4 regions of the Sphaerisporangium sp. NPDC049002 genome follow, and region 4 is predicted to be linked to each of the others. Evidence: riboswitches for the same ligand, from Rfam matches in the RefSeq annotation. Region 4 holds a riboswitch; each other region holds the start of a gene.

The links. A riboswitch is a leader RNA that binds a small molecule or an ion and turns the genes downstream of it on or off. The one in region 4 is predicted to bind cyclic di-AMP.
Region 1: it holds a riboswitch for cyclic di-AMP, as region 4 does, so the genes downstream of both, AB0B89_RS01960 (hypothetical protein) here and AB0B89_RS07050 (C40 family peptidase) in region 4, are expected to answer to the same signal.
Region 2: it holds a riboswitch for cyclic di-AMP, as region 4 does, so the genes downstream of both, AB0B89_RS13040 (NlpC/P60 family protein) here and AB0B89_RS07050 (C40 family peptidase) in region 4, are expected to answer to the same signal.
Region 3: it holds a riboswitch for cyclic di-AMP, as region 4 does, so the genes downstream of both, AB0B89_RS05600 (hypothetical protein) here and AB0B89_RS07050 (C40 family peptidase) in region 4, are expected to answer to the same signal.

The regions. Positions count from the first base shown of each region.
Region 1 covers NZ_JBEZFH010000004.1:81,401-88,373, reverse strand. The annotation lists gene AB0B89_RS01980 (NAD(P)/FAD-dependent oxidoreductase) at 1-300, shown strand, start outside; gene AB0B89_RS01975 (TIGR03086 family metal-binding protein) at 406-975, shown strand; gene AB0B89_RS01970 (DeoR/GlpR family DNA-binding transcription regulator) at 1,312-2,112, shown strand; gene galT (galactose-1-phosphate uridylyltransferase) at 2,109-3,191, shown strand; cyclic di-AMP (ydaO/yuaA leader) riboswitch at 3,255-3,390, shown strand; gene AB0B89_RS01960 (hypothetical protein) at 3,425-4,366, shown strand; gene AB0B89_RS01955 (site-2 protease family protein) at 4,431-5,738, opposite strand; gene AB0B89_RS01950 (response regulator transcription factor) at 5,932-6,594, shown strand; gene AB0B89_RS01945 (PP2C family protein-serine/threonine phosphatase) at 6,605-6,973, opposite strand, start outside.
Region 2 covers NZ_JBEZFH010000048.1:24,248-31,220, reverse strand. The annotation lists gene AB0B89_RS13050 (RDD family protein) at 1-1,182, opposite strand, end outside; gene AB0B89_RS13045 (amino-acid N-acetyltransferase) at 1,299-1,844, opposite strand; cyclic di-AMP (ydaO/yuaA leader) riboswitch at 2,214-2,418, shown strand; gene AB0B89_RS13040 (NlpC/P60 family protein) at 2,424-3,503, shown strand; gene AB0B89_RS13035 (LuxR C-terminal-related transcriptional regulator) at 3,671-3,862, opposite strand; gene AB0B89_RS13030 (hypothetical protein) at 4,329-4,454, opposite strand; gene AB0B89_RS13025 (type III pantothenate kinase) at 4,525-5,307, opposite strand; gene AB0B89_RS13020 (L-aspartate oxidase) at 5,307-6,973, opposite strand, start outside.
Region 3 covers NZ_JBEZFH010000014.1:46,308-53,280, forward strand. The annotation lists gene AB0B89_RS05585 (NADP-dependent oxidoreductase) at 1-586, shown strand, start outside; gene AB0B89_RS05590 (hypothetical protein) at 639-914, shown strand; gene AB0B89_RS05595 (OsmC family protein) at 945-1,343, shown strand; cyclic di-AMP (ydaO/yuaA leader) riboswitch at 1,835-1,980, shown strand; gene AB0B89_RS05600 (hypothetical protein) at 2,284-2,892, shown strand; tRNA gene AB0B89_RS05605 (tRNA-Lys) at 3,013-3,089, shown strand; partial or broken gene AB0B89_RS05610 (IS3 family transposase) at 3,142-3,753, opposite strand; gene AB0B89_RS05615 (hypothetical protein) at 4,121-4,699, opposite strand; gene AB0B89_RS05620 (DUF397 domain-containing protein) at 4,713-4,913, opposite strand; gene AB0B89_RS05625 (hypothetical protein) at 5,145-6,293, shown strand; gene AB0B89_RS05630 (hypothetical protein) at 6,421-6,816, shown strand.
Region 4 covers NZ_JBEZFH010000020.1:575-7,547, forward strand. The annotation lists partial or broken gene AB0B89_RS07040 (M48 family metallopeptidase) at 1-589, opposite strand, end outside; gene AB0B89_RS07045 (hypothetical protein) at 744-1,616, opposite strand; gene AB0B89_RS07050 (C40 family peptidase) at 1,981-2,448, opposite strand; cyclic di-AMP (ydaO/yuaA leader) riboswitch at 2,531-2,690, opposite strand; gene AB0B89_RS07055 (helix-turn-helix domain-containing protein) at 3,076-3,651, shown strand; gene AB0B89_RS07060 (MFS transporter) at 3,648-4,994, shown strand; gene AB0B89_RS07065 (NlpC/P60 family protein) at 4,961-5,881, opposite strand; gene AB0B89_RS07070 (NYN domain-containing protein) at 6,182-6,973, opposite strand, start outside.

The DNA of each region.
Region 1 (6,973 bases), on a different contig from region 4:
GCGGTGGGGATGACCGAGCACCAGGCGCGCGAGAAGGGCATCTCCGTACGAACGGCGTCCACGCGGCTCTCCTCGTCCGCCCGAGGCTGGATCCACGGGGCCGAGGGCTTCGTCAAGCTGGTGGCGGACGAGCGGGTGCTGGTCGGCGCGACGAGCGCGGGGCCGTACGCGGGCGAGATGCTGAGCATGCTGACGCTGGCCGTGCACGCGCGGATGCCGATCGAGCGGCTCAAGACCATGATCTACGCCTATCCGACGTTCCACCGGGCGATCGAGGACACCCTCCGGCAGCTCGACTGACCCTTCGTGTCCTCACCGGCGCGGTGCCGCGAACCCGCCCTTTCCTCCCCCTGACGGGATCTTCCGGGCGGGTTAACGTCGGGACGACGACGCGGGAGGGGCATGATGACGATGGACATACGGGAGGCCTACCGGCGGGCCCTCGACTCTGCCGGCTCGCAGGTACACCAGGTGACGGCGGGCCAGTGGCGGCTCCCCACCGCGTGCGGAGGCTGGGACGTGCACACCCTGGTCGACCACCTGGTGGGCGAGACCCTCTGGGCACCTGAGCTGCTGGCGGGCAGAACCGTCGCGGAGGTGGGCGACCTTTTCGAGGGCGACCTGCTCGGCGACGACCCGGTGAAGGCGTTCGACGTCGCGGCCACCGCCGTGGTGCGGGCGATGGAGCCGGACGACCTGCTGGCGCGGACGGTTCATCTGTCGTTCGGCGACGTCCCCGCCGGGGAGTACATCACCGAACTGTTCGCGGACACGCTGATCCACACCTGGGACATGGCCACGGCGATCGGCGGGGACGACCGCCTGGATCCCGAGCTGGTCGAGGTGTGCGCGGAGTGGTTCGCCGGGGCGGAAGAGGCCTACCGGCTGGCCGGGGTGATAGAAGAACGCCCGCCGTCACCCGAGGACGCCGACCCGCAGACACGCCTGCTCGCCGCGTGGGGGCGCGGCGGCTGAGACGGCGCACCCTCGTCCTGATCTCACCACCCCTCGACTCCGGACGACAGGAACGGTCAGCGGGAGACCGGCCGCTTGCCGTGGTTGGCCTTCTTCTTCCTGCGGGCCTTGCCCTTGCGCGCGCGTCTTCCCATCTCGCGGTCCCCTTTCCGTGCGGCTCGTCCACCCACACTGCTCCCGGTCGCGGAGCCGTACAAGGCCCAAACATCAAAGACGCGCACCGCGTCACGTCATACCCGCGGCGTCCCGGTTGTGAGCTCTCCGCCATCAATTCTCAACATTGGACCGTTAGTAACGTGCGATAATTTGTTGGAATCTGTTGAAGAGGAGAGCACGATGCTGGCCCAGCAACGGCAGCAGGCGATCCTCGAGCGCGTTCGCAGGAACGGCGCGGCACGGGTCGCCGACCTGGTCCGCGAGCTCGGGGTGTCCGATATGACCATCCGCCGCGACCTGGAGGTCCTGGCCGAGCGCGGGCTGATCGAGAAGGTGCACGGCGGCGCCACGGCCACGGGCGCCGGGTCCACCGAGGAGCCGGGGTTCGCGGCCAAGTCCGTGCGCCAGCAGGCCGAGAAGGAGGCCATCGCGCGCCGGGCCGCCGAGCTCGTACGCCCCGGCACCGCCGTGGCGCTGTCGGCGGGCACGACCACGTGGACGCTCGCCCACCATCTGGCCGACATCCCCGAGCTGACCGTCATCACCAACTCGGTGCAGGTCGCCGACGTCTTCCACCGGTCGGGTCGTCCCGACCAGACCGTGGTGCTCACCGGAGGAGTGCGCACTCCGTCGGACGCGCTGGTGGGCCCGGTCGCCGTGGCCGCCATCCGCCGGCTGAACGTCGACACGCTCATGCTCGGCGTGCACGGCATGAATTCCCGGGCGGGGTTCACGACTCCCAACCTGCTGGAGGCCGAGACGAACCGCGAGCTGGTCGCCGCCGCGCAGCAGCTCGTCGTGCTCGCCGACCACACCAAGTGGGGCACGGTGGGCATCAGCACGATCGCCAAGCTCGACGAGGCCCACGTCGTGATCAGCGACACCGGCCTGCCCGAGGAGGCCAGGTCGACGCTGTCCGACCAGGTCGGCACCCTGATCCTGACCGGCCCCGCCGGTGCCCCGCAGGTGGTGGCCCAGTGAAGCGCACGGCCACCCGCCTCGCCGACGGCCGCGAGCTGATCTACTTCGACCGCCGCGACGACGCCGACCGCGGCGCGCCCGACACCCGTGAGCTGCCCCCGCGCCCTCCGGCGTCCGAGCTGCGCCACGACCCGGTCATGGACGAGTGGGTCGCGGTCGCCGGTCACCGGCAGAGCCGTACGTTCCTGCCTCCCGCCGCCGAGTGCCCCCTGTGCCCCTCGGCGCCGGGCCGGCCGACCGAGATCCCGTCCGCCGAGTACGACGTCGCCGTCTTCGAGAACCGGTTCCCGTCCTTCAGCTTCCACGCGGGCGACTACGAGCAGGTGGGCGGACTGAGCGAGGTACGGCCCGGCCTCGGCCGCTGCGAGGTGGTGTGCTTCACCTCCGAGCACGGGTCGTCGTTCGCGACGCTCTCCCCCGACCAGGTCGACCTGGTCCTCACGGCCTGGGCCGACCGTACCGCCGAGCTCTCGGCGCTGCCCGGCGTGGAGCAGGTGTTCTGCTTCGAGAACCGGGGCGCCGAGATCGGCATCACGCTGTCCCACCCGCACGGGCAGATCTACGCCTATCCCTACGTGACTCCCCGCACCCGGCAGATGCTGGCCTCCGCCGAGCGCTACCGGGACCGCACGGGCGGCAACCTGTTCGCCGACGTGCTGGAGGCCGAGCGCAAGGACGAGACGCGCCTGGTGGCGTCGAACGACTACTGGACGGCGTTCGTCCCGGCCGCGGCCCGGTGGCCGTTCGAGGTGAACGTCTACCTGAACCGCAAGGTCCCCGACCTGTGCTCGCTGGACGCCGAGGAGCGCGCGGCGTTCGGCCCTCTCTACACCGAGGTGCTCAGGCGGCTCGACGGCCTGTTCGGCGTGCCGATGCCCTACGTCGCGGCCTGGCACCAGGCCCCGGTCCGCACAGGGCGCGACCTGGCCTACCTGCACCTCCAGCTGTTCACCATCCGGAGGGCCAAGGAGAAGCTGAAGTACCTGGCCGGTTCGGAGTCCGCGATGGGCGCCTTCGTGAACGACGTCCTCCCCGAGGAGGCGGCCCGGCTGCTCCGGTCCCAGGATGACCTCGGGTGATTTCCACCTCAAAGTCGCCATAATCAGGTCTTTACCACTACCATCCATCGCACACCGGCCGCATCGGCCGGTGCGCCTAATCCCAGGTGTCCCGCCTGGGAACCGGGGACCCAATGGTTCTTGGGGTGAATCCACTTCGTGGTAGGGCGACTCCGGCCCGAACCCGTCAGCTAACCCGGTCGGCAGATGGAGAGGAGTGGGCTCTGCCCCCGACTTCGGGCCGCTACGTCTACGTGGCCGCCAGCGTTCTGACCGCGGCCGGGCTCTTGCTCGGCCAGACGACGGCGGGAAACGCCGCCCCGAAACCCTCAGAGAAACAGCTCAAGTCGCAGCTTGCCGACCTCGGCAAGAAGGTCGACAAACTGATCGGCGAGTACAACGCCAAGCGCGTCGCCGTCGCCAAGGCCAAGGCGGCCGAGAAGTCGGCACGCGAGCGCCTGCGGAACGCCGAGACCGACCTCAAGGCGGCGCAGGAACAGGTCGGCGACATCGCCCAGCTCCGCTACCAGGCGGGCGGCCTCGGCATGGTGGGCGAGCTCATGTCACCGGGCTACGGTGACGCCGCCATGCTCCAGCAGCTCCAGGCCGAGCAGTCGGCCAAGCTGGTGGGCTTCACCTCGGCCAGGGACGCCCGCAAGAAGGCCGCCGACGACGCGGCCGATCTGACCAAGCAGCTCCGCGACGACGTCGTGGAGGTGACCGCCCAGCGCAAGGACGCCGAGAAGCTGATCGGGCAGATCAAGGACAAGCTCGACCAGCTCGTCCCGACCGCGCCGGGCAAGCGGGCGAACGGGTCATGGGCTCCCGAGCTCCCCACCGGCGGCGACAACATCACCCCGAGGACGCGGCTGATGCGCGCCGAGGTGAAGGACCACTTCTCCCTGAGCTTCCCGGTCGGCTGCTACCGCGCGGAGAACGACGGCGGTGAGCACCCGCTGGGCCGGGCGTGCGACTTCATGCTGAGCTCCGGCGGCGCGATGCCCTCGGCCGCGGAGGCCGCGCTGGGCGACCAGGTCGCCGCCTGGGTCATCAAGAACGGCCGCAAGCTGGGTGTGAAGTACGTGATCTACAAGCAGCGGATCTACAACCTGGGATTCCCCGGCTGGCGGGCCATGTCGAACCGCGGCGGCGTCACCGCGAACCACTTCGACCACGTGCACGTCTCGATGTACTAGCCACTCCCGGCCCGGCCCGGCCCGGCTCGGCTGAAGGCCGGCCGGGGCGGGGCGGGGCGGCCGGTCAGCCCGCCAGGCGGATCGGGTTGACGATGTCGGCGTAGATGAGCAGGGTGCCCATCACGAGGAGCACGGCCGCCATGGCGTAGGTCAGGGGCAGGGCCTTGGCGATGTCCACGTACCCGGGAGCCGGACGCCGGCGGACCCGGGCGTACCCCCGCTTGAGGCCCTCCCAGAGCGCGCCCGCGATCTGGCCGCCGTCAAGGGGCATCAGCGGGATGAGGTTGAACAGGCCCACTGCGAGGTTCACTCCGGCGAGAAGCTGGAGCAGCCCGGAGATCTTGTTCTCGACCGGGACGGGGGCCGCGGCGATCTCGCCGCCGATGCGGCCCGCGCCGACGACGCTCATCGGGCTGTTGAGATCGCGCTCACCCCCGCCGAAGGCGGCGTGCCAGACCCCGACGAGCTTCTCGGGGAACCTTCCGAGAGCCTGGGCACTGCGTTTGGTCACGTCCCACATGACGCCGGCGACGTAACCGGGGCCCTGCTTCTCAAGGACGACGGTGGCGCTGACGCCCAGGTAGCCGACGGCCTTGTCGATCTTCGCCGGGTCGTCGATCGACGGGCGGTCCTGCGCGATCAGGTTCGCGTTGAGCGTCATGGGCTTGCCGCCGCGCTCGATGCCGATGGCGATGGGCCCGGCGCCGTGCATCCGGATGATCTTCGTCGCCTCCTCCCACGAGGCCACCTGCTTCCCGCCGACAGCGACGATCTTGTCGTTCACCCGCAGCCCGGCGGCCGCGGCGGGGCTCCGCGGGTGCGAGGGAGTGCACTTCTGGCCCTTCGCCTGCTCGGCCTGGGTCATGACGCACTCGGGGATCCCGGCCACGATCGGCTTGGTGACCTGGACGCCGAACCCCATGATCACCACGGCGAACAGGGCGAAGGCCAGCACGAAGTTCATGGCGGGCCCGCCCGACATGATGATGGCCTTCTGCCACCAGGGCTTGCGGTAGAAGACCCGCTCGCCGTCACCTGGCCCGACCTCCTCCAGGGACGCCTGGCGGGTGGTCTCGATGAGCCCCTGCCACGGCCCCGTGGACATGCCGCGCAGCTTGGTGGGATCGGCGTCGGGCTTCGGAGGCAGCATGCCGATCATGCGGATGTAGCCGCCGAGCGGAATCCACTTCATGCCATATTCGGTCTCGCCGCGGCGCCGCGACCACATGGTGGGCCCGAAACCCACCATGTACTGCGTGACCTTGACCCCGAAGATCTTGGCCGGGACGAGGTGCCCCAGCTCGTGCAGGCCGATGGACAGGGCCATCCCCAGGAAGAAGATGAGAAACCCGGCCACGATGAGCCAGCTCATAGGTGCTACCCCCACCTGCGGAGAAGATGCCTTCTGTTTACATTGCCCCGTCTGAGAGTAACCGAACTCGGCGGCGACTCCGGCCGGGCCGTGAAATCACCTGTCAACGACCAACCGTAGGAGTGACTTGCGCGAGGTGGACCGAATCGGGAGACTGCATTGACGGTAAGCAATCATGTAGACACCGTGGGATATGAAAGGGCGAAGCGCGATTTGCCCGATCTGTTCCAAGGCCACCCAAGGGAGCACCTTGATACGCATCCTGGTTGCCGAGCATCTCCCGCTGGTTCGCCGAGGGCTGGTGGCATCACTGAACGGAGAGAAGGATCTCATGGTGATCGCCGACGTCGCCTCAGGCGAATACATCGTGCCGGCAGCTCTGGAGCTCAGCCCGGATGCGGCGGTGATCGACGTGGACCTTCCCGACGTCGACGGCCTCACCGCGGCGGCCCGCCTGCACGAGAAGGCCCCTGGCTGCAAGGTGCTCCTGTTGTCCGCGCAGCCCAATCCCGGGCAGGTGCGGCGGGCCTTCGCCGCGCACGCGCTCGGCTTCCTCAGCATCGACGTGGCGCCGGAGCATCTCGCGGACGGCATCAGGCGGGTCGCCGCCGGGCGCAAGGCCGTGGACTCCGACCTCGCCATCGCGGCGTTGACCTCGGCGGACAACCCTCTGACCCCTCGCGAGCTGGACGTGCTCCGCATCGCGGCGCAGGGTGCGGCCTCCAAGGAGATCGCCGCGAAGCTCTATCTGTCGGTGGGAACGGTCCGAAACCACCTGTCGCGCGTCATCTGCAAGACCGGTGCGCGCAACCGGGCCGACGCCGTGCGCATCGCGGCCGAGGCGGGCTGGTTGTGACGGCGGAGCCCTACGGGCGCCAGATGAGGATCAGGGCGCAGTCGTCGTTGTGCCCGGCCGACATGGAGTTGACCAGGGGCCGTGCGCCGTCGTAGAAGCCCGAGGGCACGAGCCTCTCGGCCTCGCCGAGGAGCCGGTCGAGCCCCGAGTCGATGTCGCGGCCGGGCTGCTCGATCAGGCCGTCGGTGTAGAGCATGAGCGCGTCGCCCTTGTGGAGCACTCCGCTGTCGGGCTCGCAGTGCAGGTCGGGGACGACGCCCAGCACCACGCCCTTGGCCGCCGACACCTGCCAGGTGCCGGTGCCCGCGTCGAACTTGACCACGGGCGGGTGACCGGCCGAGGTGATGTCGTAGGCCCCGGTGGACAGGTCGAGGCGCAG
Region 2 (6,973 bases), on a different contig from region 4:
GTCCCAGAACTGCCACAGAACGTTCACCAGGCAGAAGATCGAGCCGATCCAGTTCACCACAGGAATCCACTGGAGAATCTGCGACGGCCCCCAGAGCACGGCCGCGCGCTTGATCGCCACGTCGGTCGTCAGACCGCCGGCGTCCAGCGTGCCGCCCACAGGGACGACCTTGATCCCCATGAGGATCTTGCCGACGGTCTGCCCGCGCTGCTTGAGCATCACGACCTCGTAGGCGATCCAGATGGCTCCGACGAGCAGCGAGATCAGCAGCGACGCGAGGAAGGCTCCGCTCGGCGGGGTGATCACCCCCGTGGTGGCGTTGTAGCTGACCTGGATCACGATGATCGCGTTCAGCACCATGCTGATGATCACGTACGGGATCATGAGGATCACCCCGTCGATGAGGCGGGCGACCAGGCGCTGCCACCACTCGGCCAGAGGCGCCGGCGCGCCCGGAGGCTGCGCGCCCGCCGGGGCGTAGGGCTGCTGGTAGCCGCCCTGCGGGTAGCCCGGCTGGCCGTAGCCCTGCGGGGAGTATCCCTGCTGGCCGTACTGCGGCTGCTGGCCGTAGCCGGCCTGCTGCTGCCCGTACTGCGGCTGGCCGTACTGCTGATCGCCATAGCCCTGCTGCTGGCCGTACTGCTGCTGCCCCTGTTGGGCCTGCTGGCCGTACGCCTGCTGGTCCTGGCCGGGCTGCTGGCCGTAGCCCTGCTGGCCCTGCTGGCCGTACTGCGGCTGCTGGCCGTAGCCCTGCTGACCGTAGGCCTGCTGCTGGCCGTAACCCTGGCCCTGCTGAGGCTGCTGGCCGTAACCCTGCTGGCTCTGCTGGCCATACTGCTGCTGGCCGTAGCCCTGCTGCCCGTAGGGCTGGCCGGCGACCGGCTGCGAGTCGTGCTGACCGTACGCCTGCTGACCCTGCTGGCCCGGCGACTGGGACTGCTGGGGATGGCCCTGCCCGTACGCTCCGGTGCCGCCCTGCTGCCCGTAGGCACCCTGCTGGCCGTACGGCTGCTGCTGCCCGTAGGACTGCTGGGGGTAGCTGTTCTCTGATGTCGGCTGGGGACGGTGAATGACCGTCACCTCCGGGTCGGCGTTGTGCTGCTGCCCATATTGCGGAGATCCGGAGAACGACTGATCGTCCTCCGGTTCGTCCCGTGGGTACGGCGGCTGTCCGGTGCTCACCGTGTCACCTCACTTCGGCTTCGCATGCGGCATATGTCAGACACACATGCTGTGGTGTTGCCCAACGTAGCGACAGTGGCATCAACAGTCACCTTTCCATCGCGTCATCCCACCGGTCAAGATCGCGGGATCAAATGGAGAAGCATGCGTGTGTTACCGAGAGTGTTCGGCTTGACGTGTTCCAGATCGAGGAACTCGGCCACGCCCTCATCGTAGGAGTCCAGCAACTCGGCGTACACCTCCGGAGACACCGGAGTGCCCTGGACCTCCTCGAACCCGTGTCTGGCGAAGAAGCCGACCTCGAACGTGAGGCAGAAGACCCGCCGCAACCCGAGCTCCCGCGCGGTGTCCAGCAGCGCGGCCACGATCATGTGCCCGATGCCGAGGCCGCGGCGGCTCTCGTCGACGGCGACGGTGCGGATCTCCGCGAGGTCCTCCCAGAGCACGTGCAGCGCCCCGCAGCCCACCACCTCCCCGCCGCTCTCGGCGACCCAGAACTCCTGGACGTCCTCGTAGAGGGTGACGGTCGACTTGCGCAGCAGGCGCGGGCCGTCGCCGGAATAGGTGTCGACCAGTCGCCTGATCGTCCGGACATCGGGAGTGCGTGCTCGCCTGACGACGAGCGTGCTGCCGGCGCGTCCGGGCTCCACGACCTGCTCCATGACCGGTCAGCGTATCCGGCCCCTGAGGCGGGACTCCCCCAGTGGCAGGGGTTCGCGCGCCATAACGGCTGGACCCAAACCCCTTCGATCCTAGCCTCCGTCGCGCTGGGTAATCGGTCGAGCGCCGTGCGTCGAAATCGCCGGTCTTGTTGACATTTCATAGTCGACGCGGAGGCAGACCTGCGACTTTCTGCGCCAACCGACCCCCAAAGACTCGTAAAGCCAGGGTAACGTGGGCCCATCGTCGCAGCGGGCGTGATCTTCTCGTGATGCGTCGGTTGTGAAACCTCAACAGAATTCGCAGTTCTGGTTGAGCAGGAACCTCGACTGCACTAGTGTCCAGCGTCAATGTCGGTCATCGCCTAGCGGTGGCTGAAACCGCCTAATCCCGGCCACATCCAACGTGGCGGGGAACCGGGGACCCAATGGTGAGAGACGGGGCGACCCGGCGGACCACCACCCCTGGGGTGAATCCGAGCGGGAGGCATCGCGTTCCTCCATGATCACGCGCTCGGTAGGGCTACTCCGGCCCGAACCCGTCAGCTAACCCGGTAGGCGGCAAAGGAGAGGAGCTTGTTGGTGCAGCCTAGGCGCACGCCTGGAAAAAGCGCGGGCAGGCATGCCCGCTCCCGAGAACGGAGCCCGCGTTCCTGGCTCGGCACGGTCCTGGGAGCGCCCCGACGCCTCCCGCGCCGTATCGCGCTCGTCACCGTCACCCTGACGGCCGTGACCTTCGGGTCGCCCCTGATGAACGCCACCGCCGATCCCAAGCCCAGCCTGAACCAGCTGAAGACCCAGGTCGAGCACCTCTACAACGAGATCGAGTCGCTCACCGAGCAGTACAACGGCCAGAAGGAGCGTCTCGAGCAGGCGCGGCGCTCGGCCGACCTCGCCAAGAAGACGCTGGCCAAGAGCCAGACCGATCTGGAGGAGAAGCGCCGCAAGGCCGGGCTGTACGCGCAGGACGCCTACATGACCGGCGGCATCGACTCCTCGCTCGCGCTCGCCATGTCCGGCGACCCCGCGGGCTACCTCGACCGGGCGGCCACGACCTACGCCCTCCAGTTGCAGCAGGGCGAGGAGGTCTCGCAGATCACCAAGGCCATGGACATGGCCGAGCGCGCCAAGGCGAGCGCCAAGGCCCGCGAGGTAGAGGTCAAGCAGCTCGTCACCGACCTTTCGGTCCAGCGCGACAAGATCCGCGCCCTGGTCACCAAGACCGAGACCAGCCTGTTCAGGCGGGCGCTCTCCCAGGTGGGCCAGTCGTTCGGCAGGGCGACGAAGGTCGACATCCCGATCCCGGGACAGGGCAAGGCCGCGGAGGCCACCAAATGGGCGCTGACGCAGCAACTCAGGCCGTACGTCTGGGGCGCCGCGGGCCCGACCACCTTCGACTGCTCCGGCCTGGTCATGTGGGCCTACCAGAAGGTCGGCATCAGCCTGCCCCACTACACCGGCGACCAGTGGACCGCCGGCACCCACGTGAAGCGGGAGGATCTTCGCGCCGGCGACCTGGTCTTCTTCTATAGCGACCTGCACCACGTGGGCATCTACATCGGCGGCGGCATGATGGTGCACGCGCCTCACACGGGTGACGTGGTGCGGGTGGCCCCGCTGGGCAACCGGCCGTTCGCCGGCGGCGTGCGCATCGCCGACTGACAGTGCCCCAAGATGTCACAGGTGCCCGTACGGGCCTGGGGCAGCCGTCGAGGCGACACGGCGGGCAGGCGGTGGTTCATGCCTGCCCGCGTGCTTCCCTCGCCACACGGCGCGCACGCTCGGCTGGATCAGCCCACGACGCGCCGTCCTCAGCCGGCCGCCCTCGGTCAGATGAGCCTGCGTCGCGCCGCCCAGGCCACCGCCTCGATGGCGGTGGCGACGCCGATGCGATCGCAGATGCCCCGGAGGCGCCGCCGCACCGTGCGGCCGCTCACGTCCAGCCGGCGACCCACTCTGTCGACCGTCACGCCCTTGGCCAACTCGGCGAGCAGAAGAAGATCATCGTCGCTCAATCCCACACCGTCTGATCCCGGGGGAATGTCATTCCCCCGGGAAACCAGATCCGGATACGCCATCGGGTGTCCTCCCCCACGACGAACTCGGCAACATACTGAATGCTTCGGCCCGCCCGTCAGGAACGGTAAACGCCATCTTGAAAGGTCGTCAAGCGCCGACCTCGATACGCGTTCCGTTCGTGATTGACATACCAGTCCATATGTGAACTACTCATGACATGTCTGCGAACCTATAGGTTGGCCGGACACCGACCGAGATCAGCGTGAGCACCCGTCACGGCCCGGCGAGACGCGACCGCGGTCCTGGTGGATGGCGGGTTCCCGGCCCGGCCTCGGGATCATCCTCGGGCACGGATATATGATCAGCGCTCATTTCCGCTCATGAAATGATGGGTTGTTTCAGACTTTTTCCGACTGGCCGCACCCCGGCTGCGCGACATGCCACCGTGCCCTGATTTGTCGCTATCGATCACGCCCTGGCGTCGTAATCGGCGCGGCCCGCCTCCACGTCCTCGATATGGATCTCCGCCCGCCGCTTGATCACAATCATGCCCGGCAGGAGCGACACGCTCAGTGCCGTCAGCTCGTACCTCACATGAGCGGCTCGCGGGCGGTGATGTTCGGGGGGCGCCTGGCGCCGGTGTCCTGAAGGCGGACCGCGGGGCTCAACCGATGTTGCGGTTGTAGATGAGACGCAGGCCGATGAGCGTGAGCCACGGCTCGTGCACGTCGATGGAGCGGGCCTCATCGACCACCAGCGAGGCGAGGGAGCCCGTGGCCACGACGGTCACGTCGTCGGGGTCGGCGGCGAGCTCCGGCGCCATGCGCTCGACGATGCCGTCGACCTGGCCGGCGAAGCCGTAGATGATGCCGGCCTGGAGCGCCTCGACGGTGTTCTTGGCGATCACCGAGCGCGGCCGTACGAGCTCGACCTTGTGGAGCTGCGCTCCCGCCGCCGCGAGCGCGTCCACCGAGATCTCTATGCCCGGGGCGGTCACCGCGCCCACGTACTCGCCCTTGGCGGAGACGGCGTCGAACGACGTCGCCGTGCCGAAGTCGACGATCACGCACGGCCCGCCGTACAACGTGATGGCGGCGAGCGCGTTCACGATGCGGTCGCTGCCGACCTCCTTGGGGTTGTCCATGCGCACCGGCACCCCGGTGCGGACGCCGGGCTCCACGATCACGGCGGTGACGTCGCCGTAGTAGCGCCTGCACATCTCGCGCATCTCGTTGAGCACGGAGGGGACCGTGGAGCATATGGCTATGCCGCTGATGTCGGCCCCCTTGAGCAGGGGGCTCTGGCCGAGCAGCCCCTGGAGGACGACCGCGATCTCGTCGGCGGTGCGCCGCGCGTCGGTGGCGAGGCGCCAGTGCTCGATGACCTCCTCGCCTTCGAACAGGCCGAGCACGGTGTGGGTGTTGCCGACGTCGATCGTTAGCAGCATCAAGCCTCCCGAAGGTCCAAAGCGATGTCGAGTGCGGGCGCCGAGTGGGTCAGCGCACCGACAGCAAGGTAGTCAACACCGGTTTCGGCCACTTCACGCGCCGAATCCAGGGTGAGTCCTCCGCTGGACTCAAGGCGTGCCCTGCCGTCCACGAGCCGGACGGCGTGCGCCAGCTCCTCCACGCTGAAGTTGTCCAGCAGGATCTCCTCCGCCCCTTCCGCGAGCACCGGTTCGAGCTGGTCGACGCGATCGACCTCGACCTCTATCGGCAGCCCGGGATAGGCCTGTCGCACAGCGCGGAACGCCTCGGCGACCCCACCGGCCGCCACCACGTGATTGTCCTTGATCAAGGCCGCGTCGGAAAGCGACATCCGGTGATTGACCCCACCGCCGCACCGCACGGCGTACTTCTCCAGGGCTCGCAGGCCGGGCAGGGTCTTGCGGCTGTCACGGATGCGCGCGGTCGTCCCCGCCACCGCCTGGACCCAGCGGTGGGTCAGGGTGGCGATGCCGGACAGGTGGGTGAGCAGGTTGAGCGCCGTGCGCTCGGCGGTGAGGAGGTCGCGAGCCGGCCCGGAGACCGTCATCAGCACGTCACCTCGCGAGACCCCCTCGCCGTCCTTCACGTGGCGCTCGGCGGTCAGGCGGCCCCGGGAGGAGAAGGAGAACACCGCTTCGGCGACCGCGAGCCCGGAGACCACGCCGTCGGAACGCGCCACGACGTCGCCGGCGGCCACCTGGTCGTCCGGGATCGTGGCGATGGTGGTCACGTCGCCTTCCTGGGACAGGTCCTCGGCGATCGCGGTGCCGATCAGCGCCATGACCGCCGCCGGGTCGAGGCCCGCCACGACGAGGTCGGTCTCGACCTGGTGCGGGAGCATGGTCGTGCGGTCCTCGTCGTGCTGCCGGTAGGTCATGGCAAGTCCCTCCTCGGTCAGGGTCACGTCAAGGTGCCCCAGCCACCAGGCATCATTTCGTTCGGGGAAGTCCTCGCGCCAGTGCGATCCGCGCGTCTCCTCCCGCGCCCGCGCCGCCGTGACGAGCGCGGTGGCCACGGTGAGCAGGTTCGTGGCCTCCCAGGATTCCGTGCAGGGCTCGACGGCCACAGGGGTCCAGCGGGCGTCCAGGAGGCCGCGGGCGACCTCGGACAGGCTCCGCTCGCTCCGCAGCACTCCCGCGCCGCCGCTCATCCGTCCCTGGACGCGCGGCCGTACCCGGGGGTCGACGAGCCCGGCGGCCCGCCCGTCGTCGACCGGCTCACCCAGCGCGGGCCGTACGGCCGCTGACCCGGCGGGCGCGAGCTCGTCCGACGCGGGGCCTGCGTCCGACGCGGGGCCTGCGTCCGACTTGGGCCGCAGGGAGACCAGGTCGGCCGCGATGCGCTCGGCGAAGACGAGCCCTTCGAGCAGGGAGTTGGAGGCGAGCCGGTTCGCCCCGTGCACGCCCGTGCAGGCCACCTCACCGCACGCGTAGAGGCCCGGGACGCTCGTACGGCCGCGCGGGTCGGTGCGGACGCCACCGCTGGCGTAGTGGGCGGCCGGCGCCACGGGGATCGGCTCGCGCACCGGATCGATGCCGTGTTCCAGGCAGATCGCGTGGATCGTGGGGAAGCGCGAGCGCCACTTCTCCTCGCCGAAGTGCCGGGCGTCGAGGTACACGTGGTCCG
Region 3 (6,973 bases), on a different contig from region 4:
GGCCTTCAAGAAGGGTGACACGGTGTTCGTGTCGGGGGCCGCGGGCGCGGTCGGCAGCCTGGCCGGGCAGATCGCCCGCCTCAAGGGCGCCTCCCGGGTCGTCGGCAGCGCCGGTTCCCCCGCCAAGGTCGCCTATGTGATCGAGAAGCTCGGCTTCGACGACGCGTTCGACTACAAGGCCGAGGGGCCGGTGGTCGAGCAGCTCAGGCGGGCCGCCCCCGACGGCATCGACGTCTACTTCGACAACGTCGGCGGCGAGCACCTGGAGGCTGCCATCGAGGTGTTCCGCCGCTACGGGCGCACCGCGGCGTGCGGGGCGATCTCCGTCTACAACGCGGCCGAGCCGGTCTGCGGCCCGCGCAACCTCTCCAAGATCGTCGGCAAGCGGCTCACGCTGCGCGGCTTCATCGTCGGGGACCACGCGGACCGGAGGCCCGACATGATCAGGGAGGTCGGCGGGTGGCTCCAGGAAGGCAAGATCACCTTCGGGGAGACCGTCGTGGAGGGGCTGCGGAACGCCCCGGACGCCTTCATCGGCATGCTCCGAGGGGAGAACCTCGGCAAGATGATCGTTCGACTGGCCTAACGTGCATATCCCCCTGATCACGGGGAAAGGGCCATAAAGGGGGTGAGCCTTAATGGACCAGGACGAGCTGCAGTCGCTGACGCCCAAGGAGCTCCACGACAGGGCGGTGCGCTACGCCGTGGCGCACGGTGACTTCGGCTTCCTGTGGGAACTGCTGAAGGTGATCCCGGCGGCCGAGGCCGCGAGCGGTCACGGGGATGAGACGGCCAACGATCTCAGCCGGGTGTCGGCGCTGCTCAGCGACGCGATGGCCTCCGGTGAGGGCGAGCTCGGGGAGGCGCTGCGTCCCGTCTACCTCGCCTACCTTTCCGAGCACCCCGACGCCTGAGCGTTCCCCGCCGGCTCTAGGCTCCAGAGCATGGCATCGGTGAATGTGGAGCGTACTGACAACGGCTTCGTGGCGCGCAACGCGCGCGGAGCGGAGGTCGCGATGGGCAGTGGTGACGAGGAGGGTGTCTTCACCCCCGTCGAGCTACTGCTCGCCGCGGTCGGAGGCTGCAACATCGTGACCGTCGAGCCGCTCACCGCCCAGCGCGGGCACAGGCTCGTACGGCTGGCGATGACGGTCGAGGCCCAGAAGGCCGAGCCCACGCTGCTCGGCCCGGTCACGATCACGTACGACGTCGAGCTGCCCGAGGGAGACGCGGAGGCGGACGAGGTCTTCCGCGCCGTGGCCCACCGGGTCCACGAGCGGCACTGCACGGTCAGCCGCTCCCTGGAGAGGGGCACCGAGGTCAAGGTCGAACTGCCCGAATAGCCGCTTGGCCCGGCGGGTCCGGCCGTACCCGGTCATCCCAGCGAGTTAGACCGAATCTATACCCGGCGATGACGAGTAGCTCAGGCCCCGGTATGTAGTGTTAAGGCAGGTCAAGGGGGATGCGACCAGCCGCCCGAGAGGGCGCCGCAGAGCTTTTCGCCAGAAGGACGCGGTGGGGGACCGCGTCCGTACAGCGGGACCGCCCGATGCGTTTGGGGGAAGGCATCGGCGCTGGACCGTGAAGATCGGGGCCGGACAGGCGGGGGACTGTCCGGCCCCGATTCATGTCTCCCGGCCCCTGATCTCCCCTGATCTCCCCGATCGTCGCGCCGCACGTCCTCTATAAGCCCCGATGTCTGAAATATAGGGGTTTGTAGTGCGAAGGTAGATCTAATAATGCTTTGTAGCACTTTCGTTTGCTTTGTCCTGACTCGGTGGGTAAGGTTTCAACCACGAAAGGGGCGGTGACCTGGTCTTCAGTCCGAAGGCCGCCGCCCCAAGTGTCGAATCTCCAGGGCCACACCAGGCCCGGGGGAGCCGGGGACCCAAATCTCTTGGGGTGAATCCGCGTGAGCGGTAGGGCGACTCCAAGCCCGAACCCGTCAGCTAACCCGGTAGACGTGATTGGAGAGGAGACCCGAGTGGAGCACCCCACTCCGAGCAGTCATTGCACCGGGCAACCCTAGACCCGGATCTCGCCGTCAGAAGCGGCGGACAAGTCGGCTGGTAGCAGCCGTGCACGCGAGCGATCTACGCCCTCTGTGACACATGGTGGCAAGCCGCCACCGCTGACCGACCACGTACGAATGCGCGCTCAGCGCCGCGATGGACCCCACGAAGCCTCGCCTCACCCTGAGAGCGCTTTCCACCCCCCGCACCGAACTCCTGACCACTCGGAGCGCGGGTCCCCTTGTCTTCTGATGAAAGATCCTATCCTCCCATGCCTCCTTTCAAGATCACCCCCAAGTGTCGATGGACGTCCGGTGTCGCCGGCGTCGTCCTCGCCTGCGCCACCGCCGTCTGCGCCACGGTCTCGGCGCACGCCGACGACAAGCCCCTGAACCCCGTCGCGGTCCAGACCGAGAAGCCGATGCTGCTCAAGGGCTCCACCAGGGCCTCGTACTTCTGGGACGACGCCTCAGGACGCATGGGTGACACGGGACTTCCGGCCATCGGCAAGCCGATGCAGAAGGGCCTGTTCGCCAGCCCCAGCTGGCCTCTCGGCACCGAGGGATACGTCGTCTACAAGGACAAGAAGGCCCCCTTCTTCATCGGCGACCGAGGCCCGGGGATCCCGTCCGAGAGCGGCGTCATGCTCGACATCGACGGGAAGACCTTCGCGGAGCTGACCGGCGGTACCTTCAACAACTCCTCCCTGGTGGTCACCGGCTTCGCCGCCGGACACATCAAGGTCGACTACGTGATCACCAAGTGGGGCGACGGCGTGGGCAAGAAGAACTACCCCGTCCCGTTCTCCAACGGCGCGTGGGGCGTCTACGACACCAATCCCGCCACGCCCCCCACCCCGGTGGTCCTCGCCACCGGCTGACCCGGAGGCCTCCGCGCGACACGCCCGGCGTGGGCCCTGTGGGGAACCACCTGAAAAGCCCCACATCGCCGCTGAGGATGTGCGGAGCCTGGCCAGGACTGCTAAAGTCACCGTAGTCACGCGCCGCTAGCTCAGTTGGTTAGAGCAGCTGACTCTTAATCAGCGGGTCCGGGGTTCGAGTCCCTGGCGGCGCACCACGGCACCGGCCGATGACCTGGGCATTCTCCACTTGACGGAGGGTGCCCACAGTCATTTCCGGGCCTGTGTGGGGTCGTTGTGGGCTCTTTGGTCGCGACCGGGTCTCCGGCATGATCGTTGTCCCCCTTGCAGCAGTTCACGCTTGAGCGTGGCGTTGAACGCCTCCGCCAGGGCGTTGTCCAGGCACGTCCCTGTCCTGCCCGCCGATCTGCGGATCCGACAGCCGTCGCAGAGCGCCGCGAACTCGGCCGAGGTGTACTGACAGCCGCGGTCACCATGAAAGATCACGCCGTCGACCTGGCCGCCTCGCGCTCCGACCGCCGCCTTCAACGCGTCGCTGATCAGCTCGGTCCGCAGGTGGTAGGCGATCGACCAGCCGACCAGTCGCCGCGACCCGATATCGATCACCGTCGCGAGATACATCCACGAGTCACCGACCGGCAGATAGGTGATGTCCCCGCACCACCTCCGGTTGACCCCACCGGCTGCGAAGTCACGTTTGAGCAGGTCAGGGACCGGCGGAGCGAGTTCGTCAGGGATCGTGGTCCGCCTGCCCTTACGCAGATGCAGCCCGACGATGCCATGCACACGCATCAACCGGGCCACCCGCTCGGCGTTGACGCGCTCCCCGGAATCACGCAGGTCCGCGGTGATCCGCGGCGAGCCGTTCGTCCCCCCGAGGCGTCATGAAAGCGCCGGATCTTCTCCACGATCCGCTCGTCCTCAACGGCCCGCGCCGGCCGGCTCCCGCCCCAGCCAGGCGTAGAAGGCGCTGCGCGCCACGTTCACACCCGGCACAGCCGCTTGACCCCGTAGACGAGGCGGTAGGCGGAGATGAACCGCAAGCGGCCGATCAACGATCACCACCCTGCGTCCGCCGCGGGTCATCATTGTGGTCGATGGTGGCGTTGCTCAATGAGCTGTGCGGCCTGCGCGAGTGTCCCGGGGCTTCGACACTGAGTCCGAGCACGGCGGCGCCGTTGCACGGGGCCATGGTGCCGATCCATCGTCATGAGCCGCCCTACGCCGGTCAATCGGCGGCGGTTTCGTAGCAGAAGGCCGCCAGGGCGATCTCCCTGTCGTCTTCGTGAGGGGAACGGTGGTGAGGAAGGAGCTGGCCATGAAGTAGGGTCGGGCCGTCTCCTAAGTCAACGGCGACGCCACCAGGCGGACAGACGCCATGTTCACGGGTGTGCTGAAGCAACTCGGCGGCTGACAGTCCGCAGAGCTCAGGATGGACCCAGAGCGGACCTGCGGTCCCGTCCAGGAGAACCAGCACGGTGAGCTGGCAGGCGCCTTGATCGGTGTGCAGGCCGATGAAGTCGCCTCGCCCGTAGTACAGATAGGACGACACCACAGCCTGCACGGAACGGCCCAGAATTCCACCGAGCCGGTCCACCAGAGTGCGTTGGTGCAGGTCCCAGCGGACATCCCCGCCGGAGGTGTACCAGCCGGAGGCCGGGCTCAGTAGTTGGGCGTCATCCACCAATTTTGGGTCCCGCCGTATCCGGGTGTCCGCGCTAGCGCGAAGACGCAGGGCCTCTGAGCGCAAGAGTTCCTGTTCGCCGGGTGTCACCAGATCGGTCAGAGTTTGATGGAGGGCGCCCATCTGAGACACGGTCTCAGTCGAACTCACCGGCGCGGACGCCGCGGACGAAGGCAGTCCACTCTTCTTCGGTGAAGACGAGGACAGCGCCGGCCGGGTTCTTGGCGTCGCGCACTGCGGCCCCGCGCGTGCCGCGAGCGACCTCGACGCAGCCACCATCAGGGTTGCAGAATGACGATCTCCGGAAGTCCTGCGCCGTCCCGTTCTCGAGTTCCATCATGGAGTCCTCTCTGATCGGATACCGCAATGTTCTCGGCAAATGATAGCGAGGTAACCCAAAATCGGTACAGGGCGGATGAAGGTGGTAAGGCGGATATGTCCAACCGGAATCCTTTAGGATGGCACTAATTCGACCAGGAAAGAGAACCGTAAGACGATGATGTGGCGCCGTATTTTCCGAGGCGATAGCGATCTTCGCGGCTGGCTTAGCTGGGTAATCCCGATACTCGTGGCCGCTGTCGTCGCGGTTGTCCAATCCGTATGGGGAGATGAGGCGCCGCTCCGGAACCTGGCCGATGCGTGGTCAATCACCGCCGTGGGTGTCATCGCCATCGACTCTTTCAGAGCCACGACGATGTCCGCACTCCGGCGCAGGCTCCTTTGGGCTTCGGTTATCGTAGCCGTGCTGGTGGTCGCATACATGTCGGTCGCCCTACATCGTCACCCGTGGGACTGGCTGTATGTGAGCGGGGTGATGACCTTCATCGTCAGCGTGGAGTTGAGTGAGACTCTGGGCCCGGCGTTGAACCATACAATGCGCGATCTGGTTGACAGCGGAATTCTGCGGCTTACCAATCGCGAGCTGGGTAGACTCCGTCGGGATCTGCGCCGGGTCTGCAAACGGTACCAAGTAATCGCGGGTACTGTGGTCGGCGTGGCCTTGGCCGCTGCCTGGTTCGCCTCCAGCGCGTCCAACTTCGCCTATATCGTTGTGCACAACCCGGCGGGGTTGGCCTTCCAGTCTTTGGCGGGCGTGGTTGCGGGCCAACGACTGGGAAGGATGGTCGCTTACGCTAGGGTGTGGCGGCTCGCGCCCCGGCGCGGATCCCTCTTCGACCCGATGCTGGAGCATCCCGACGGTGCCACCGGCTTGGGTCCGGTCGGCCGATTCTACTTCCGCCAGTCTATGGTGGCGGCACTCCCCGCGGTGTACCTGGCGACGTGGTGGTTTCTCATTCCCCTTCTTCCCTCGTTTCTCTGGCAGTGGCGAACACCCTATCTGGGGCTTTTGGCGATCGCCGTCATTTTCGAGATTCTCGCTTTTGTCCTACCGATGCGGGTAGCTCACCGGGTAATGCGTAACAACTCAGATCAATGGCGATTACAGGCCGCACGGCTCATTCCGCGTATTCGGGTGGCGCAGACATCGTTGACCGAGGTCGGAGAGGACCACGACGAGGTCGGTAAACAGCTCGAAGCCCTGCTGAACCGCTACCGGTTGCTTCTCGCAGCACCCACGTGGCCGGTCGAACCATCCCTGCGCCGATGGGTCACCCTCAACAATGCCGCGCTGTTCATCCCCTTCCTCAGCTACGCGCTCGGAGACAGCGCGTTGTGGCAGCAGATCGCCACGGTGGTCGGTGGGCTCAAACGCTGACGGCCGGGACCCAGGGCTCCGGCCGCGGTGGCCGTGCCGGTCAAGAAGGTGCGGAATCCGGGGCTGCCGACCGGGCAGATGGAGAAGATCGGGAAGGTGAAGGGGAAGCCGCCCAAGGTCATCGGCGTTGCCCAAGACGGTCGGCCGGGTCTTCTTCACCCGCGGCGGCCGCGACTACACCTGCGCGGCGACCTCCGCGAAGGGCGCCGAGAAGAGCCTCGTCATGACCGCGGGCCACTGCGTGTACGACGTCGTCGGCCAGGCGGCCGTCAAATCGCTGGTGTTCGTCCCGGGGTACAGACGCGGCGAGGCGCCGTACGGGGTGTACGCGGGGAGGGTCGGGTACGTATGGAACCGCTTCACCAAGAACGGTGACTTCGACGTCGCCTTCGTCACCGTGCACGGCGGTCTCAAGCGCGACGGAGATGCCTGGGCGGACGCGGGCGCACTCGGCGAGATGGTGGGCGGCCAGGGCTTCACCTGGAACCAGAAGGACGCGCAATCGGTGGGCCCTTCATCCTGAAGTACGGCACCAGGAAGCTGGGCTGCGTCAACGGGGTCGTCAGTCTGCTGGTCACCGCCGACGGCAAGCGGTACCTCTCGTCCCCCTACTTCGCGACCTGGGTCTATGTGCTGTACGCCAACGCCGGCGGAAAGACCGCCGAGTAGGGGCGCAGGCC
Region 4 (6,973 bases):
GCAGGAACGCCCCGGCCGCCGCCGGGACCCACCAGCGCCGCGGCGCCCGGCGCGCCAGCCAGACGACGGCCAGCACCATGATCGCGACCAGCACGGTCTGGACGCCGAAGGTCTTGAGCCGATCTGCCGACCACGCGGGCCAGTGCTGCGTGGACAGGCCGAAGGCCCGCAGGCGGGTCTCGTACCACATGCCGAGCGGCCACTTGATCAGCAGGCTCACGGCCGAGAGCGCGAGGACGCCGAGCAGGACGCGCAGCCACCACGGGCCCCTGAGGCGGCCCACGACCCACGCGCCGAACGGCGTGAGGACCAGCACGCCCGCCACGACCAGCGTCACCGCGAGCGAGAGGTACACAGGGACGTTCACGGCGGCGTCGAACGCGGCCGCGCGGGCGATCTGCCCGGGGGTGAAGTCGCGCGCGGGATCGGGCGTCACGGCCGGGGCGGCGCCCGGCAGGGACCGCCACGGCGTGGTGACGGCGACCACCGCGGCCACGGCCACGCCGAGCGCGACGAGCGCGATGCCCGCCGCGCGCGCTCCCCCGCCCGTGCGCACGACGCCGCGAACCTCCTCGATCAACCCCGCCACGTGACAGCCCTCCTCACCCGGCCGCTCACGGCACACCTCGGGCGCACCGCCCCCGTGGCCACCGGCCCGCAGGCCCCGCGACTCCGGCACGCGGCCGCCGTGACCACCGGCCCTCTCCCCTCGCCCGCGCCGCGCCTCGGGCGCGCCCGCGGCGTCACGAGAGCTCACTCCGGACGTACTCACGCCAGGCGGCGGTGAACTCCTCCGTGGTCATCCCCAGAGCCCGGCCGAGCGCTGTCCGCGGGTCACTTCGCATGGACTCACGGTAGAGGGTCACAAGGGCACGCTCGCCGAAGCGCCCCGCGACATACCGGCAGGCGAGCCACGCCTCCTCGTACGCCTGCGCCAGGCGCGCGGAGCCGGCGGCGAACGAGGACGGGCCGGGTAGCGCCGCAGGCGGGCTCCCCGCGCGCACCTCGGCGGCCAGTTCCGCCGCGGCCGTCGGCACGGGGATCCCCGCGCCGAGGTAGCCGACGTAGTCGGCGAACCCCTCGATCAGCCACTTGGGGGTGTGGCCGTCGGCCGCCGCCCCGGTGGCGACGTGGGTGAGCTCGTGGGCCAGGACGACGTCGCGGCCCGCGTCCGTCAGGCGGGCGAAGGAGCGCGGCTCGATGATCACGCGATCGGTGCCGGCCACCGCCGCCAGCCCGCTCACCGTGGCGGGCGCGGCGAGCCGCGCGGCCTGATCGGTGGTCGCGGGGACCAGGATCAGCGGCCGTACCGGCCCCGCGACCCGGGCGACGGTCAGGGCCGCGCGGTCGGCCCTGCGGGCGAGATCCGACAGGCCCGCAAGGCCCGACAGGCCCGCGAGGCCCGGTCCGGCCGGGGCGCCCGCGCCGCCCTGAGCGCCGCCCGGCCGGCCGATGACCAGGGAACGCTCGCCCTGGACCACCTCGGCCCCTGACCAGATCTCGGGATGCTCGCGGATCACCGCGTGCGCGAGGGACAGCGGGCCGCCGGCGCCGGGAGGACCCGTCAGCGCGGCCAGCAGCCCCGCCAGTGCGGCCCAGAGCCAGACGACGCGCATGCGGGCAATCTACCCGCTGCCTCCGGCGAACCAGGCCCGTCCCGGGTACGGCCGGGAGACGTCTGAAGGCCCGTCCCGGGAAAGGCCGGGAGGTGTGAAGGCCTGTCCCGGGTGCGGCCGGATGTGTGAAGGCCTGTCCCGGGTGCGGCCGGATGTGTAAGGCCCGTCCCCGGTACGGCCGGGCCGTGTGAGGGCCTGTCCATGATCCGGAGGGTCAGGTCCGCCGGGGAACCGGCCGGGGACGCGCGAGGGCCCCGTCCGCCTCGATGGATGTGGACGGGGCCTTCACGGCCGTCGCGTGGTCAGCGTGCGGGCGGGGAGGCTTCCCGGGAAAGCGGTCCTGGGAAGTCCCCTGGCACGCGGGTCACGCTCCGGGGCGGACGGCTCCGACGAAGCTGACCTTGCGGTAGCCGTTCAGCTTGTCGATGCGCACCCTCGCACCGCTGTGCGGGGAGTGGATCATCTTGCCGTGCCCGACGTACATGCCGACGTGACCGAGACCACTGAAGAACATCAGGTCGCCAGGCTTGAGGTTCTTCCAGGAGATCTTCTTCTTCACAGAGCGGAACTGGCTGGCCGCGATGCGAGGAAGCTTCACGCCGGCCTTGCGCCAGGCGTACATGACGAGGCCTGAGCAGTCGAACGAGCCGGGGCCGCTGGCACCCCACCGGTACGGATCGCCGAGCTGCTTCTTGGCCGCGGAGACGGCCGTGTGCGCCTTGATTCGCTGCCTGGCGGCCTTGCTCAGCTTGGAGGAGCTCTGAGGGGCGGCCACCGTAACGGCGTCAGCCGCCGTCGCCTGTATCGCGACCGCCCCGGCGGAGGCCGTCATGGTGAGCACGGCACCGCCGAGGGAGAGGCGGGCGAAGCGAGACAGACGGGGGTTTTGCGTGGTGCTGGACAGGATCGCTCCTTGGTTCTTCCACTCACGCCTACCGGGTTAGCTGACGGATTCGGGCTTGGAAGTCGCCCTACGGCGCCAATGGCGCCGATTCACCCCCTGACCCCACATTTAGGGCCAATTGGGTCCCCGGCTCCGTGCTCCTTGCCGCACGGATTCGGCAGGTCACCGCTGCCCGCGGTCCTGATTCGCGCCTTGTTTTCGACGGCGGTGACCAATGGATTCGTTCTGCTGGCGCCGGTCGGCCGACCGGCTTTGCTCACGACGGCATGGCGTGCTCGCCGCGGGCCAGAAACTACACAGATCCTCAATTGGAGGCAAAGCCTGAGCCAAGTCCGTAGATCAAATAGGGATGATCAATAACGGATATCCCCTGCAAACCAGGGGCCTCGTTTACCTAAATGTGATTCCCCTCACATATCCCGAAACAGCACCAGTTGTGAGTCACATCCGTCACTCCGGCCCCACGCGTCGGCGATCTTCCGCAGGGGCCTGGTTCCGCAACCGCTCTTTCGCAACAGCTCTTGCACAGCAGTTGTCGCGTGTCAGCCTGATGCCATGGACCAAGAGAACATCCGCACGATCACCGACTCACGGGTGCTGGCCGCCCTGGCGCATCCCCTGCGGCGTCGTCTCATGGACGTGCTGAAGGTGGACGGCCCCTCGACGGCCAGCATGCTCGCCGAGCGCACCGGTCAGGCGGTCGCCAACGTGAGCCACCACCTGCGGGTGCTGGGCGCCAGCGAGCTCATCGAGGAGGCCCCCGAGCTTGCCCGCGACCGCCGCGAGCGCTGGTGGCGGCTGGTGTCGGCCGGGGTGCGCTGGACCACCGCCGACTTCGGCGGCGACCCCGCGTCCGCCGCCATCGCGAGTGCGGCGGAGTCCCTCAACCTCGACCACCACGTCAACCTCGTGCGAGCCTGGTACGCCGCGGGCGAGGACGAGCGGGCGATGTGGCGAAACGCGCCGTTCTCCACCGACAAGTGGCTGCGGCTGACCCCGGCCGAGCTGAGCGAGATCGAGCAGCAGATCAACGACCTCCTGCGCCGGTGGGCCACCCGCGAAGTGCCCGACGACGGGGAGCGGCGCGACCCGGTGTTCCTGTTCGCCTTCGGCGTCCCGGGGCAGCCGTGAGCGGAGCCGTCACCAGACCCCCCGCCCCGGGCGCCGTCCGCCGCCGCAGAGGCGGCCTGCTGCGCGACCGCGACTTCCGGCTGCTGTGGGCCGGAGAGACCGCCAGCGGCTTCGGCAGCACCCTCACCAGTGTGGCCCTGCCACTGGTCGCGATCACCGTGCTGCACACGAGCACGTTCTTCGTGGCCCTGCTGACGGCGGCGGCGTGGCTGCCCTGGATGATCATCGGCCTTCCCGCCGGGGCGTGGGTCGACCGCCTCCCCCGGCGGCCGGTGATGCTGATCTGCGACGGCGCCTCGCTGGTGCTGTTCCTCAGCGTCCCGGTCGCCGCCTGGTGGGGCCGGCTGACCATCGGCCATCTGCTGGCCGTCGCGCTGCTCGCCGGCACGGCGAAGGTGTTCTTCCAGACCGCCTACCAGGTCTACCTTCCCGCGGTGGTCCGCGACGCCGACCTGCCGGAGGGCAACGCCAAGCTCCAGGGCGGCGAGTCGGCCGCCCAGGTCGTGGGCCCCGGCGTGGGCGGCATCGTCGCGCAGCTCTTCGGCGCCGTCACCGGCCTGCTGGTCGACGCGGCGACGTTCCTGATCTCTGCGCTCTGCCTGCTCGCGATGCGGACCCGCGAAGCGCCCGTCAGCCGGGAACGCCGGTCGGCCACGCTGAGGCGGGAGATCGGCGAGGGACTGGCTTTCGTCGCCCGTGACCCCTACCTTCGCGTGCTCACGGTCTTCGGGGCCGTCAGCAACCTCGCGCTCATCGGGTATCAGTCGATCCTCATCGTCTTCCTGGTCCGCGAGGTCGGCGTGAGCTCCGGCACGGCGGGCGTCCTGATCGCGGCGACCAGCCTCGGCGGCGTGGCCGGCGCCGCGAGCGCCACCTGGATCGCGCGGCGCGTCGGAAGCGCTCACGCCCTCATCGCGTGCGAGATGGCAGGAGCCCCGTTCGGGCTGCTCATCCCGCTGGCGAGCCCGGGGTCCGGCCTGGCCTTCGCGGTGGCGGGCGGCCTCGGCGTCGTCGCGGGCGTGGTCGCCGGCAACGTCATCAAGTCGAGCTTCCGCCAGATGTACTGCCCGCGTGAGCTGATGGGCCGCGTCTCGGTCAGCATGCAGTTCGTCAACTACGGCACGATCCCGCTGGGCGCCCTGATCGGCGGGGCGCTCGGCGACGCGATCGGCGTCCGGCCGTCGATGTGGATCCTCACGGGAGCCCTCGCGCTGACGGGCCTCGTCCTGCTCGCCGGGCCGATCCGGCGGCACAGGGACCTGCCGTCCTCGCCCCCTGCGCGCCCCCGCGCGGCGTCAGGACAGGGCGCTCAGGGACGTACGGCGCCGAAGATGCCCCGGTAGGACGAGAGCGGGACGACCTTCACGACGTCGCCCGTGCGGGGGGCGTGGACCATCTTGCCGCCGCCCGCGTACATGCCGACGTGGCCGAGGCCGGAGGCGAACAGCAGGTCGCCCGGCTGCAGGGCGTTGAGGGAGACCCGGCGGGAGGCCCCCCAGGAGTACTGCTCGGCGGCGGTGCGCGGGAGGCTGACGCCGGCGGCCCGCCAGGCCGCCTGGGTGAGCCCTGAGCAGTCGTAGGAGCCTGGACCGGTCCCGCCGTACCGGTAGGGCTTTCCCACCTGGGCGAAGGCGAACTGGAGGGCCGTGCGCGCGTTGCCGGAGGCGGAGCCGGTGTACTTGATGCCCGCGCTGTTGGGGTTTCCCGCGTTGTAGGCGTTGAGGCGGCGGAGCAGGCGCTCCTGCTCGCCGACCAGCTTCTCGACGTCCTTCTTCTGCTTCTTGAGGTCGTCGAGGAGCTTGATCGCCTTGTCGTAGGCGCCCTTGGCCTTGTCGCGCTGGCCCTTGATCGAGCGGGTGGCGTTCTCGAACTCGGTCAGGGTGCGCGACTGGCCGGCGGACATCTGGTCGACCGAGGCGAGCCCGGCCAGCAGCGACTCGGGGTCGCCCTGGGTGACGAGGCTCGGCCAGGCCAGCAGGTCTCCCGACTGGTACGTGCTGACCGCGACCGACACCAGACCGGCGCGCAGGTCCTCGATGATGTCGAGCTGCTTCTTGAGCCGGCCGTTGAGGTCGTTGTACTCCTTGCGGGCCTTCTTCCAGTGCTCGCCCGCCAGGTTGTAGCGGTCCACCACCTTGTCGGCCTGGTCGTTCAGCTTGGCGAGCCTCGCCTTGGTCTGGGCGACCGTGGGCTTGGGCTTCGCCTCCGCCCCGCCTGCCTGCGTAAACAAGACTGCGGCGACGAGACCGGCGGCCACCGGAACCCGCCGGACTCCCCGGATGCCACGCACGACCACTGGGACGCCAGCCCCCTCATGTGAGACAAGTGAGACAACCTGGGGCGAGATCCTACAGAAGTCGCACTGCTAACTGCACCTTTTCATCGGGAATTGGTTTCAATAAGACAACCCCGGTTTGCCTGACGCGCGCGGGTTCAGGGGGTACCCCAGACACCAGGGCGCGGAAACGACAAACCGGGAGAATCCGGAGGTCAGACGCGGCCAGGTGACAAACCGGGAGGCACCGGAAGGTCAGGCGCGGCTGAGGCGGCGGAGCAGGAGGGTGGCCGGCACGGGGCGGGCGCCCATGCGGCGTACCGAGTCGGCCACCTCGCGGTCGGATGAGACGACGGCGACCGCGCGGCCCGGGGGCTCCGCGCGGACGAGCTGCCGGATGAGGTCGTCGGCGATCTCCCCCGGCGCGCTGAACAGCACGCGCACGCCGCGCGGCGCCGACACCTGGACCGGCCCGTTCAGCTCCGCGCCGTCGAACGCGCACGTGACCTCGACCCTGGTCTGCACGGCGAGGCCGCCGAGCCCGGTGAGCAGCCGCGAGCGCTGGTCGAGCAGGGTGAGCGAGGGATACCCGGTCTTGGTGACGTTGTAGCCGTCGACGACCAGGTGCAGGTGCGGAATGGCCAGGAGCTGGTCGAGCAGGGCCGGGTCGTCGTCGGCGAGCGCGCGTGCGGGCACGGCGCGCACGGACGGGCGGCCGGGGCTCACCGCGGTGACGGAGTCGGCCGGCCTGCTGATCGCGACGGGCAGGGCCAGCTCGCTGCGCAGCCCCGCCGCCGCGTCCTGGAGGCTGTCGAGGAGCACGCGGACGCGGGCGTCCTCGATGCTGCGCCCCTCGCGCGCCGCGCGCCTGCTGGCCTCCACCTGGCGCTCGGCGTCGGTGAGGCGCTCGCGCAGCTTGCGCAGCTCGCTCTCGGTCGCGCTGGTCGCCGAGGTCACGGCGGACCTCGCCTCCTGCTCGCGGACCTGCAGCTCGGCGGCCCGCTCCTCGGCCACCCTGACGCGCTCCCTGGCGTCGTGGAGCCTGCG